DNA from 2 places in the Frateuria sp. GZRe14 genome. Region 1 is predicted to be linked to the other one. Evidence: predicted binding sites of a transcription regulator. Region 1 holds the regulator's gene; the other holds the start of a gene.

Region 1 (6,113 bases):
CTGCTCAAACTGCAGGGCCCGGTGCATCTGGAACGTGCGGCGTTCGACGATACGCCAAGGACCACGATCGACACCGCCGAAGTCACCGCCTGGCCCAAGCAGAACCGCCTCGAGACCGCCGCCCCGGCGCAGCTGGTGCAGGGCGGCACTAGAATCCACGGCGTCGGCATGCGTGCCGACCTCAACGACAAACACCTGGAGCTGCTCGATGACGTCCATGCCACGTTCCCGCCCCGCCAGCATGCGCGCTAGCGCGGCGTTGGTCCTGCTGGGCCTGACGGTGCTGGCACCGGTGCAGGCCAAGCGCACCGACCGCGACCAGCCGATGGACGTGCAGGCCTCGCACTTCGATGGCTTCCGCAAGCCCAACAGCACCACCACGCTCAAGGGCAACGTGGTGATCACCCAGGGCTCGCTGAAAGCCACCGGCGACCTGGCCAAGGTGCACTTCGACGCCAACGCCGAGATCGACAGCGTGGTGCTGACCGGCAGCCCTGCGCACCTCCAGCAGCTGGACGACAACGGCAACCTGATGCAGGGCGACGCGGCCACCATCGACTACAAGGTGGCCAAGGACTACGCCGTGCTGCAGGGCCATGCCTCGATCACCCAGCAGGGCCGCGGCGAGGCGCACGGCGATCGACTCACGTACAACACGCAGACCAGCGAAATGACCGGCGACAGCGGCGGCGACGGTCGCGTGCACATGATCTTCAAGCCCCAGCCCAAGTCGGGAACCGCCGCGCCTGCCGCGGCGCCGGCACCGGCACCGGCACCGGCCACCAGTGCACCCGCGCCCGCCACCAGCAGCGGGCAGCCCTGACCGATGCTCGCTGCCGAAGGCCTGCAGAAACGCTACCGCTCGCGCCAGGTCGTGCGCGATTTCGGTTTTTCGATCCGCCAGGGTGAAGTGGTCGGCCTGCTCGGCCCCAACGGCGCCGGCAAGACCACCTGCTTCTACATGGTGGTGGGCCTGGTCGAAGCCGACGGCGGCACCATCCGGCTGGACCGCCAGGACATCACCGGCCTGCCCATGCACTCGCGCGCACGACTGGGCATCGGTTACCTGCCGCAGGAAGCCTCGGTATTCCGCCGGCTGTCGGTGGCCGACAACATCATGGCCGTGCTGGAGCTGCGCGAGGGCCTCACCGCCCGCCAGCGCAACGAACAGCTCGAAGGGCTGATGGACGAGCTCAAGATCGCCCATATCGCCGGCCAGAAAGGCATCAGCCTCTCCGGTGGCGAGCGCCGCCGCGTCGAAATCGCCCGCGCGCTGGCCGCGCAGCCGCGCTACATGTTGCTGGACGAGCCGTTCGCCGGCGTCGACCCGATTTCGGTGGGCGAGATCCAGCGCATCGTGCGGCACCTGAAGGAACGCGGCATCGGCGTCCTGATCACCGACCACAACGTGCGCGAGACGCTGGGCATCTGCGATCGCGCCTACATCCTGAACGACGGCGAGGTGCTCTCGCGCGGCACGCCGGCGCACATCCTCGCCGACGAAAAGGTGCGCGAGGTCTACCTGGGACGCGAATTCAAGCTCTGAAGCGGTGATGTGACGCACGGCCCGTCGAAGCCTGCCATCGCTATGGTCGCGTCACACCCACCGGGGTAGGATGACCGCAAGTCTCTCCGCAACGGCTGGCATGAAACCCGGGCTCCAGTTCCGACTCAACCAACAGCTCACCCTGACGCCGCAGTTGCAGCAGGCGATCCGGCTGTTGCAGCTGTCGCAGCTGGAGCTGGAAGCGGAACTGCGCCAGATCGCCGAGGGCAACCCGCTGCTGGAGTTCGAGGAGGAATCGGCGCCGGGCGAAACCGAGGAAGAGAGTTTCTCCGCCGCCCCGGCCGAAGCGCCGACCGTCGACCACAACGCGGACGACGTCGCGGACTGGGGCGAAACCGACACGCCAGCCGAGGCGCCGATCGATTTCTCGCTCGGCAGCAGCGCGCCCTCCGGCAGCCGCGGCGATGAGGATTTCGAACCGCAGAACGCCGCGCCCGAGACCTTGCAGGAACACCTGCTGTGGCAGTTGAACCTCTCGCCGTTCAACACGCGCCAGCGGCTGATCGCGACGGTCATCATCGATGCGCTCAACGCCGACGGCTACCTTGCCGAAGGCATCGAAGGCGTGCTCGCCGCGCTGCCGGCGGACCTCGACGCGACGATCGATGAAATCGAGACGGTGCGTCGCCAGTTGCAGCGTTTCGATCCCACCGGGATCGCCAGCCTGGACCTGCGCGACTGCCTGCGCGTGCAGCTGGAGCAGTTCGATGCCGATACGCCGCATCGCGGGCTCGCTCTGCAGATCGTCGCCGGCGAGCTCGAACTGCTCGCACGCAACGACGTCGCCAAGCTCGCGCGCAAGCTGCGCGCGAGCGAGGAAGACGTCGCAGCCGCGGCGCTGCTGATCCGCAGCCTGGACCCGCGTCCCGGCGCCGCGCTGGACGCGACGCCGGTCGAGTACGTGGCGCCGGACGTCTACGCCTACAAGGAAGGCAACCGCTGGAAGGTCAGCCTCAATCCCGACTGCCAGCCGCGGCTGGGCCTCAACCAGCACTACTGCAGCCTGATCGCGCAGGCGCGCGGCGAGGACGCCAGCTGGATGCGCGGCCAATTGCAGGAGGCGCGCTGGCTGATCAAGAGCCTGGAGTCGCGCGCCGAAACGTTGCTGAAGGTTGCCGATGCGATCGTGCGCCGCCAGAGCGCCTTCCTCGACTACGGCCCGGAAGCGATGCACCCGCTGGTCCTGCGCGAAGTCGCTGAAGAGGTCGGCATGCACGAATCGACCATCTCGCGCGTGACCACGCGCAAGTACATCCACACGCCGCGCGGCACTTTCGAACTGAAGTACTTCTTCTCCAGTGGCGTCTCCACCGAAGATGGCGGCGGCGCTTCGGCCACGGCCATCCAGGCGATGATCAAGAAGCTCATCGACGGCGAGGACACACGCAAGCCCTTGTCCGACCAGGCCCTGGCCGAGGAGCTCAACCGCAAGGGCATCCAGGTCGCGCGTCGCACCGTGGCCAAGTACCGCGAGGCTCTGCGCATCCCCAGCTCGAGCGAGCGACAACGCGCCGGCTGACCGGCGCCTGAAACCCACCACTTGGAACCGGCCCGAACGATCCCATACCGAATGAAGACCGGCATGCCGGCACCAATCACCGGCATGCGAACCCGCCGCCCCACGGCGGCCTGTACCAGAGGAGGCGCCCCATGCAGTTCCAACTCACCGGCCAGCAGATCGAAGTCACCCCCGCCCTGCGTGCGCATGCCGAATCCCGGCTCGATCGCCTGACCCGCCTCGACGAAAGGTGCCTGGGCCTGAGCATGGTGCTGTCGATCGACAAGCTGCAGCACTGCGCCGACGCCACTCTCAGCACCACGGGCGCCGCCCTGCATGCGGCGGCCTGCGGCGCCGACATGTATGCCTCCATCGACATGGTGTTCGACAAACTCGCCGCGCAACTGCGCCGCCACCGCGACAAGGTGACCGACAAGCATCAGCAGGAAGCGCGCGAAGCGCGCCAGATCGGCTGATTCGTCCGGCTCCTGCGAAAGAGACCCGCCCCGGTGGCGGGTCTTTTTTTGCTCGAAGCTTGATGCCGCAAGCCGAGCCTTCCCCGCGAGCGCGGGGAAGATACCAAGCCACGGGCGGATGGCCGGCCTCGCGACACCCTCCCGGCCCGCCCTCCCCGGCATAGCTGGCACAATGGCGCCCATTGCCACCCGGCAGGGACACTCCTTGGAACGCCTGACTGCACGACAACTCTTCGACGGCGTCCACGAGCGCATGGGCCTGCGCTGGGTGGCGGGCATGCGTGGCGAGGGGCGCGTGCTCGAACCCGGCGCCACCGCCACGCGCCGCCCGTCGCTGATCGGCTACCTCAACGTGATCTACCCGAACAAGGTGCAGATCATCGGTACCGAGGAGCTCAACTGGCTGGACAGCCTGGATTCGCGCCAGCGCTGGGAAGCGATGCACAAGATCGCTGCCTACCAGCCGGTGGCGCTGATCGTGACCAAGGACCAGACCATCCCATCGGACCTGCGCGAGGTGGCCGAGGAAACCCACACCCCGCTGTGGATCAGCGCCAAGCGCGGCCACGAGCTCCTGACCTGGATGCAGTACCACCTCGCGCGCCTGCTCGCGCCGCGGATCACCCTGCACGGCGTGTTCCTGGAGGTGTTTTCGATCGGCGTGCTGATTACCGGCGAGTCCGGTTCGGGCAAGAGCGAGCTGGCGCTGGAACTGATCAGCCGCGGCCACCGCCTGGTCGCCGACGACGCCACCGAGTTCACCCTGATCGCCCCTGACGTGATCGACGGCACGTGTCCGGAACTGTTGCAGGATCTTCTGGAAGTGCGCGGCCTGGGCGTGCTCAACGTGCGCGAGATGTTCGGCCACACCGCGGTCAAGCATTCGAAATACCTGCGCCTGGTGGTGCACCTCAAGCCCCTGCGCGAGGGCGAAGACATCGACGCGGCGACGCGCCTGACCGGCGACACCAGCCACCGCGAGATCCTGGAGGTCTCCGTGCCGATGATCACCATCCCGGTGGCCCCCGGCCGCAACCTGGCGGTACTGGTGGAAGCGGCGGTGCGCCACCATATGCTCAAGAGCAAGGGCATCGATCCCGCGCAGACATTCATCGACCGCCAGGCGCACCAGATGCGCCGGCTTCCGCCGTGGTGAACCCATGAGTACGAACGATCCCGCGCCCTCGAACGGCCTCAACGATCCCAACGCCGTGCACCTGGTGGTGCTGACCGGCATGTCCGGCGGCGGCAAGACGGTCGCGCTGCGCGCGCTGGAGGACCTGGAGTTCTACTGCGTCGACAACCTGCCCAGCGGGCTGCTGCCGCAACTGGTGCAGTCGGTGCGCCGCGATGGCGGCGGCCGCCGCCGGCGCATCGCCGTGGGCGTGGACGTGCGCAACCGCGGCGAGGATTTCGAGCACATGCCTCTGGTGCTCTCCGAACTGGCGGCCGCCGGCGTGCACGTCCACCTGGTTTTCATCGACTGCAGCGACGAAGTACTGATCAAGCGGTACTCGGAAACCCGCCGCCGCCATCCGCTGGCCATCCGCGGCGTGTCGCTGGCCGACGCGATCGCCGAGGAACGCCGCCTGTTGCGGCCGCTGATCGGTATTGCCGAAAAGGTGATCGATTCGAGCGACCTCAACGTCCACCAGCTGCGCCGGCTGATCGCCACCGGCTACGCGGCGGCCACCGAAGGCCTGACGCTGATGTTCCAGTCGTTCGCCTTCCGCCGCGGCCTGCCACTGGACTCGGATTTCGTCTTCGACGCCCGCTGCCTGCCCAATCCGCATTGGCAGCCCAAGCTGCGCCCACTCTCGGGCAAGGACGCGCCGGTGCGCGAATTCCTCGAGGCCGATCCGATGGTCGGCGAATACTTCGCCGACACCGCGCGCTGGCTCGACGCCTGGCTGCCGCGCTTCGAGCAGGACGACCGCAGCTACGTCACCATTTCCGTCGGCTGCACTGGCGGGCGGCATCGATCGGTCTACCTGGTCGAGTGCCTGGCCGCGCATTACCGTGCGAAGCGCGAAGGCGTTCTCACCTTTCACCGTGAACTCGAATGAACGCGCCCGCATCCCCGCGCGCACGAAACACTCGCTGCAGGAGCGCACTACGATGATCACCGGCCATGCGGCAGGAGCAGGCCCATGAGCGTCGGCGTCCTCCTGATGACGCACGAGGCAGTCGGCAGAGCGCTGATCTCCGCCGCGCATCACGTCATGCCCAAGCTGCCGCTGAAGGTCGATGCGGTCGAGGTGCCGGCGCACGCCGATCCGGACGTGATGCGTACGCTCACCGCCCACCACGCCCGCGAGCTCGACCAGGGCGACGGCGTGCTGGTGCTGGCCGACCTGTACGGCGCCACGCCGTGCAACATCGGCCTTTCGCTCACGTCGCTAGGCGTACGGTTGCGTTGTGTGTCCGGGCTCAACCTACCGATGCTGCTGCGCGTGCTCAACTACGCCGAGAAACCGCTGGACGAACTGGCACAGGTGGCAGCCCATGGCGGCCGCGGGGGAATTTTCATCGATCATGCTTGAACAGGATCTCGTCGTTTCCAACAAGCTCG
Region 2 (6,113 bases), 690 kb from region 1:
GCCAGGCCAGGCGCAACTGCGCATCGACCAGGCCCAGCCCGGTCGTCGCCTGCTCCGCCCATGCGCGCCAGTCGGCCTCGTTCATTGCACCATGATGGGTGTTGCGCCTTGTTGGTGCAATGGCGCGCGGTCCTCCAGCCGGTCCTGGAACAGGCGGCTGAGAGACGACCTACGCTGGCGCTATCGCGACGAGCCACAGCGGGCGTCGCGCGCTGGGGCCACAGCTGCCGGCAAGCATGGTTTTCGAATGGGAGGATCTCCTGCCAACGCCCATGCGTTGCCTCCGGGCTTACTTCGTCACCACCTCACGATGCATGGGCGCCAGCGTGGCCAGCAGCTTGTTCTGGGCGCGGAACGGAATGCCGTGCTTGTCCATCGCCTTCTGCAGGTCTTCCACCAGCGCGTTGAACTGGCTCCGATGGATGTCCAGCCCGCGGTGGATCCGCTCCATGTTCTTGCCGGTGTAGGTGCACGGCCCATCGAGGATCACGCAGAACTGGTCGACCAGTTCGGCTTTGACGTGCTCGCGGTCGACCGGCTCGAAGAACGGCCGCGTGCGTGGGTCGGCCATCAGGTTGGCCATGAAGTCGTCCATCAGCGCGACCAGGCCGGCCTTGCCGCCGAACTGGTCGAACACCGGCTTGAGCGCCGGGTCGCGCGGGGCCGGATCGGCCACCGGGTGGGAGACCGGCATGGCGCTCTGCGCCTGGGCCGCCCCGGCGGCGAGGACGGCGGCAAGGAACAACGGAAGAAGTGTCTGCTTGAGCATGGGGCTGTTCCTTGTCAGAAGCCGAGCTGGACGGAGGCGTAGAGGCCGCGCTGACGATCCCCGGTCACGATGTGGCCGAGGTCGGCATAGGCCAACGTGAGCGACACGTGCTTGGTCGGCGCCCAGGCGACGAAGGCGTCGTACCAGTCGTCTTCCTTGGCGATGCCGAGGTTGTCCGGCTTCCTGCGGTATTCGGCGCCGATCGCCCACTGCCGACTGAGCAGGTAGGCCGCCGAGGTTTCCAGCTCGGCCTGGTACCCGTCGTGCCTGTCGCCGCCGAAACCCAGGATGCCGATCTGATTGGCCTTGGTGAAACGCACCGTGGCGTTCACCAGCAGGCTCTGCGCCAGGAACAGCTTGGTCGCATCGATGTAGTAGTCGGTGCCCTGCGAGCGCGTGGCGCCGACGAACTTCACGATCGCGTCCTGGTTGTTCTTCTTGTGCTGCGCGCCGACGGAGACCTGCGGCAGCCAGCTGTCCTGCTCCAGCACTGCGTCGCCGAACAGGCGCACTTTCACGCCCACCACGTTCTGCCTGAAAGTGAAGCCGCGGCCAAGGCCGAGCGCCGCGCCGACTTCCTCGGTATCGAAGCGCTGCTGTGCGTAGGAAAGCTCGACGCGGTTGTACAGGCCGACCATCACGCCGGCGTCGTCCAGGTGGTAGTCGGGCAGGGTCACCCGCGTGTAGAAGGCATTCGCGCCGATCTGGTCGCGCGTGCCATAGCCGCCGATCACCGCCCACGGCGTCAGGCCACCGCCGGCGGCGCCCTCGACCTGGCTCACGCCACCGGTAAGCAACAGCTTGCCGCTGCTGCCGGCATCGTCCGCCATCGCCAGGCCCGGTGCGGCCGCCGCGACGAGAAGTGCGCCGAGCAGGCGGGCGCGGCTCCCACGTTGGTATTGCATGGTGTCTCCCCGTCCGTGGCACGCGAGCGCGCCGTCGGAGGAATTACGGACGCGTCCCACGATCGGATGCAGCGGTGTCGATCGCCGGGCACGCCGGCGTGCGACGGCGACGACGGTTCGGCCACCCGGCCGGGCGTACGGTCGGTCCTGCGCGATCCGGGGAGGACACGGCCATGACCCAACTCATCGTCTGTTGCGACGGCACCTGGAACACCCTCGAACACACCGACCAGGGCCTGCCCGCGCCCACCAACGTGGCCAAGCTCTACAACGCCGCGGTGAAGGACGACCAACAGCTGGCCTACTACCACCCTGGCGTGGGCACCAACGGCGGCTGGCTCGACCGCATGGTCGGCGGCGGCACCGGCGCCGGACTGGAGCGCAACATCATGAGCGCCTACCAGTGGCTGGCGGTGCGCTACCACGAGGGCGACCGCATTTTCCTGTTCGGCTTCAGCCGCGGCGCCTATACCGTGCGCAGCCTGGGCGGCCTGCTCGCCCATGGCGGCCTGCTGGACCTTTCCGACGCCACGCTCGCCCCGGCCGAGGTGTGGTCGCGCGTGGAGCAGGTGTTCGAGGCCTACCGTTCCGGCAAGCCGTTTGCCAACCCGGACGGATGGGCTTTCCACGGCGTACCGCCCGGGCAGCCCACGGCGGGCACCATCGGCGTGCACTTCATGGGCGTGTGGGACACCGTCGGCGCGCTGGGTATCCCGCTGGAGCTGTCGGTGCTGCGCTTCATTGGCGACCCGCGCCGCTACCAGTTCCACGACACGAAAATCAGCCTGATGATCGCCAACGCCCGCCATGCGGTGGCGATGGACGAGCGCCGCGCGGATTTCATGCCGACGCTGTGGACCCATATTCGCCGCCCCGACCGGGTGCACCAGGTGTGGTTCCCCGGCGTGCACGGCGACGTCGGCGGCGGCTACGCGCAGGCCGGGCTGCCCGACGTCGCGCTGGCGTGGATGCTCGACGAGGCGGCAGGCTGCGGCCTGCGGCTGCGGGACAACACGCGCGCGCAGCTGCGGCCCGATCCGCAGGGCGTGCTGCACGATTCGCGGCAGGGGATGTTCAAGCTCGGCCGCAACCAGCCGCGGGCGGTGGCGCAGATGGACAGGACCAGTGTGCTGGCCGGCCTCCTGCACCCGAGCGCCCTCGCGCGACAGGCCGACCCACCCCTTGCGCAGGGCGACTACTGGCCTACCCGCACGCTCGCCGCGGGCACGCGCGTGAGCATGGACGTGTTCGCCTCCACCCACTGGAACGCCACCGGGCTGTATCTGGAGGCCGGTGTCACCTACCGCTTCGGCGCCTCCGGCGAATGGCTCGATGCAAGCGCGAAGTTTTCCCCCGCCGGCGGCGAAGTGGATGGCCACCATGCCTCCGACATCGCGCGCCTGGCGGCCTCCGCCCTCGGCTCGATGGAGCACGTCTTCAACATGGCCAGCCACGGCGACAGCGACTTCTGGTTCACCCGCCGCGTGGAGTCGGCGCCCTGGTGCGCACTGATCGGCTTCGTCGCCAATGGCGAAGGCGACGACCGCGGCGAGACCTTCGTCATCGGCGAGGGCTGCCGCTTCACCCCGACCGCCAGCGGCTACCTCTACGCCTACGCCAACGACGCCTGGCAGGCCTACGCCAACAACCACGGCAGCGTGGCGCTGGCGATCGAGCGACCCTGACCTCTTCGCGGAGCCTGCAAAAAAAAGACGGGCGCCGAAGCGCCCGTCCCGCCGAACCATCTCGCCACGCTCAGATCGCGTAATACATCTGGAATTCCAGCGGATGCGTGCTGGCGCGGTAGGCGGTGACTTCCTTCATCTTCACCTCGATGTAGGCATCGATGAAGTCGTCGGTGAACACGCCGCCGGCCTTGAGGAACTCGCGGTCCTTGTCCAGCGCGGCGAGCGCCTCGTCCAGGCTGGCGCAGACCTGCGGGATGTTCTTCTCCTCTTCCGGCGGCAGGTCGTAGAGGTCCTTGTCGGCCGGCGCGCCCGGGTCGATCTTGTTGATGATGCCGTCGAGGCCGGCCATCATCAGCGCGGTGAATACCAGGTAGCCGGAGTTCATCGGATCGGGGAAGCGCACCTCGATGCGGCGGCCCTTCGGGCTGGACACGTACGGGATGCGGCAGCTCGCCGAGCGGTTGCGCGCCGAATAGGCCAGCATCACCGGCGCCTCGAAGCCCGGCACCAGGCGCTTGTAACTGTTGGTGGTGGAGTTGGCGAAGGCGTTGATCGCCTTGGCATGCTTGAAGATGCCGCCGATGTACCACAGCGCCATCTGCGACAGGCCGCCATAGAGCTCGCCGGCGAACAGGTTCTGCCCGTCCTTGGCCAGTGACTGGTGCACGTGCATGCCCGAGCCGTTGTCGCCGACGATCGGCTTGGGCATGAAGGTGACGGTCTTGCCGTTCTGGTGCGCCACGTTCTTGATGACGTACTTCATCGTCATCAGCTCGTCGGCCTTCTTCACCAGCGTGTTGAACTTGACGCCGATCTCGCACTGGCCCGCGTTGGCCACTTCATGGTGATGCACCTCGACCACCTGGCCGAGCGACTCGAGCACCTTGCACATGTCCGCGCGCAGATCGCCCAGCGAATCGACCGGCGACACGGGGAAGTAGCCGCCCTTCACGCCCGGGCGGTGGCCGGTGTTCTGGCCGTCGTACTTGTAGCGCGAGGACCACGCCGCCTCTTCGGAGCCGATCTCGTAGAACACGCGGCCCATGTCGTTCTGCCAGCGCACCGAGTCGAAGATGAAGAATTCCGGTTCGGGGCCGAAGAACGCGGTGTCGGCGATGCCGGTGGACTTCAGGAACGCCTCGCCGCGCTTGGCGATCGAGCGCGGATCGCGGCCGTAGGCCTGCATGGTCGAGGGCTCGAGCACGTCGCAGTGCAGGATCAGCTGCGTGTGCGCGGAGAACGGATCCAGGTGCGCGGTGTCCGGATCGGGCAACAGCACCATGTCCGACTCGTTGATGCCCTTCCAGCCCGGGATCGAGGAGCCGTCGAACATCTTGCCGTCCTCGAAGGTCGACTCGTCGATGGCGTGCGCCGGGAAGGTGACGTGGTGGTGCTTGCCGAGCATGTCGGCGAAGCGCAGGTCGACGAACTCGACGTCGTGTTCGGCGATCAGGTCGAGCACTTTCTGGGCGGTCATGGGCGAGCCTCGGAGCGGGAAAGGATGCGGGCGTTACTGCAATGCCCGTGCCAGCCGGACGCCCTGCGGGAGCGCACTATGTGCACCACCACCATGGCGCTTCGGAGCGGGATCGCGCTCGCGCACAAGGTGCACTCCCACGGGCATGTTGCACCTCTTTGGCACGACTTATTGCACCATGATGAGTCAATTCGGCCTCACGCCGCCGTGCCCGCTTCCCCGTAAGCTATGCCGCTTTACCGTTCGCCGGAGAGCCCTTAGTGAGCGACCTGATCCGCGTCATCCTGCTCGGCATCATCGAGGGCATCACCGAGTTCCTGCCGATCTCCTCGACCGGGCACCTGCTGATCGCCGAGCAACTGGGCCTGGGCCAGCGCTCGGACCTGTTCAACATCGGCATCCAGGCCGGCGCGATCCTGGCGGTGACGCTGATCTACTGGAAGCGCCTGTGGCAATTGCTGACGCAGTGGCGCGACCCGGCCAACCGCGATTACCTGGCCAAGCTCACGGTGGCGTTCCTGATCACCGCGGTGCTGGGCTTCATCGCGGTCAAGCTCGGCTTCACCCTGCCCGACACGGTCACGCCGATCGCCTGGGCACTGGTCATCGGCGGCTTCTGGATGCTGGGCGCCGAAGCGGTCGCCGCGCGCAAGCCGGACCGGCGCGAGGTGACGTGGACGGTCGCGGTGCTGGTCGGCATCGCGCAGATGCTCGCCGGCATCTTCCCCGGCACCTCGCGCTCGGCCGCCACCATTTTCGCCGCGCTGCTGGCCGGCACCAGCAACCGCGCCGCGGCCACCGAGTTCGCCTTCCTGGTCGGCATCCCGACGATGTATGCGGCGACCGGCTACGAACTGCTCAAGGTCGTGAAGAACGGCGGCGCGGCGCACGAGGACTGGAGCGCGCTGATCGTCGGCTTCGTGGTATCCGCGATCGTCGCCTTCGCCGCGGTGAAGTGGTTGCTCGGCTACATCCGCACGCACCGCTTCACCCCGTTCGCGATCTATCGCATCGCGCTTGGCGTGGCGCTGCTGCTGTGGTTGCCCTCGGGCGGCTGAAGCCTCCCGCCGGCCCGGTCAACCCGGCGGGCCAGCGACCCATTGGACCGGACTGTCCAGCGCGATGGCCTGCCCGGAGAGATCAGGTGTTTCGCGGGCGTCTGCGGCAGGGTCTTTCGGCCGGTTGGCCTCGGCCTCGGCGACGCCCGGCGGATTCCGCGTCCTGAAGGTGACCGGGATCTGCATGCGAGTGGCGACGGGTTTGCCGTCGACAAG

Evidence for each region. Region 1 encodes sigma-54, which starts transcription at its own class of promoters, with help from an activator protein. Its sites were predicted from a motif close to TGGCACGNGCNTTGC; they were not measured.
Region 2: a site for sigma-54 is predicted at 4,878-4,892, ahead of glnA (type I glutamate--ammonia ligase). Genes of this name have one in related genera too.

Annotation. Positions count from the first base shown of each region.
Region 1 is NZ_JBHZGJ010000001.1:727,591-733,703, reverse strand. Features, by position in the region: gene lptC (LPS export ABC transporter periplasmic protein LptC) at 1-252, shown strand, start outside; gene lptA (lipopolysaccharide transport periplasmic protein LptA) at 218-823, shown strand; gene lptB (LPS export ABC transporter ATP-binding protein) at 827-1,546, shown strand; gene ACFWZ1_RS03215 (RNA polymerase factor sigma-54) at 1,647-3,086, shown strand; gene hpf (ribosome hibernation-promoting factor, HPF/YfiA family) at 3,218-3,541, shown strand; gene hprK (HPr(Ser) kinase/phosphatase) at 3,747-4,697, shown strand; gene rapZ (RNase adapter RapZ) at 4,702-5,607, shown strand; gene ACFWZ1_RS03195 (PTS sugar transporter subunit IIA) at 5,692-6,084, shown strand; gene ACFWZ1_RS03190 (HPr family phosphocarrier protein) at 6,077-6,113, shown strand, end outside.
Region 2 is NZ_JBHZGJ010000001.1:34,959-41,071, forward strand. Features, by position in the region: gene ACFWZ1_RS00155 (two-component system sensor histidine kinase NtrB) at 1-85, opposite strand, end outside; gene ACFWZ1_RS00160 (group I truncated hemoglobin) at 290-769, opposite strand; gene ACFWZ1_RS00165 (DUF3034 family protein) at 784-1,674, opposite strand; gene ACFWZ1_RS00170 (DUF2235 domain-containing protein) at 1,848-3,359, shown strand; gene glnA (type I glutamate--ammonia ligase) at 3,430-4,839, opposite strand; gene ACFWZ1_RS00180 (undecaprenyl-diphosphate phosphatase) at 5,100-5,897, shown strand; gene ACFWZ1_RS00185 (energy transducer TonB) at 5,916-6,113, opposite strand, start outside.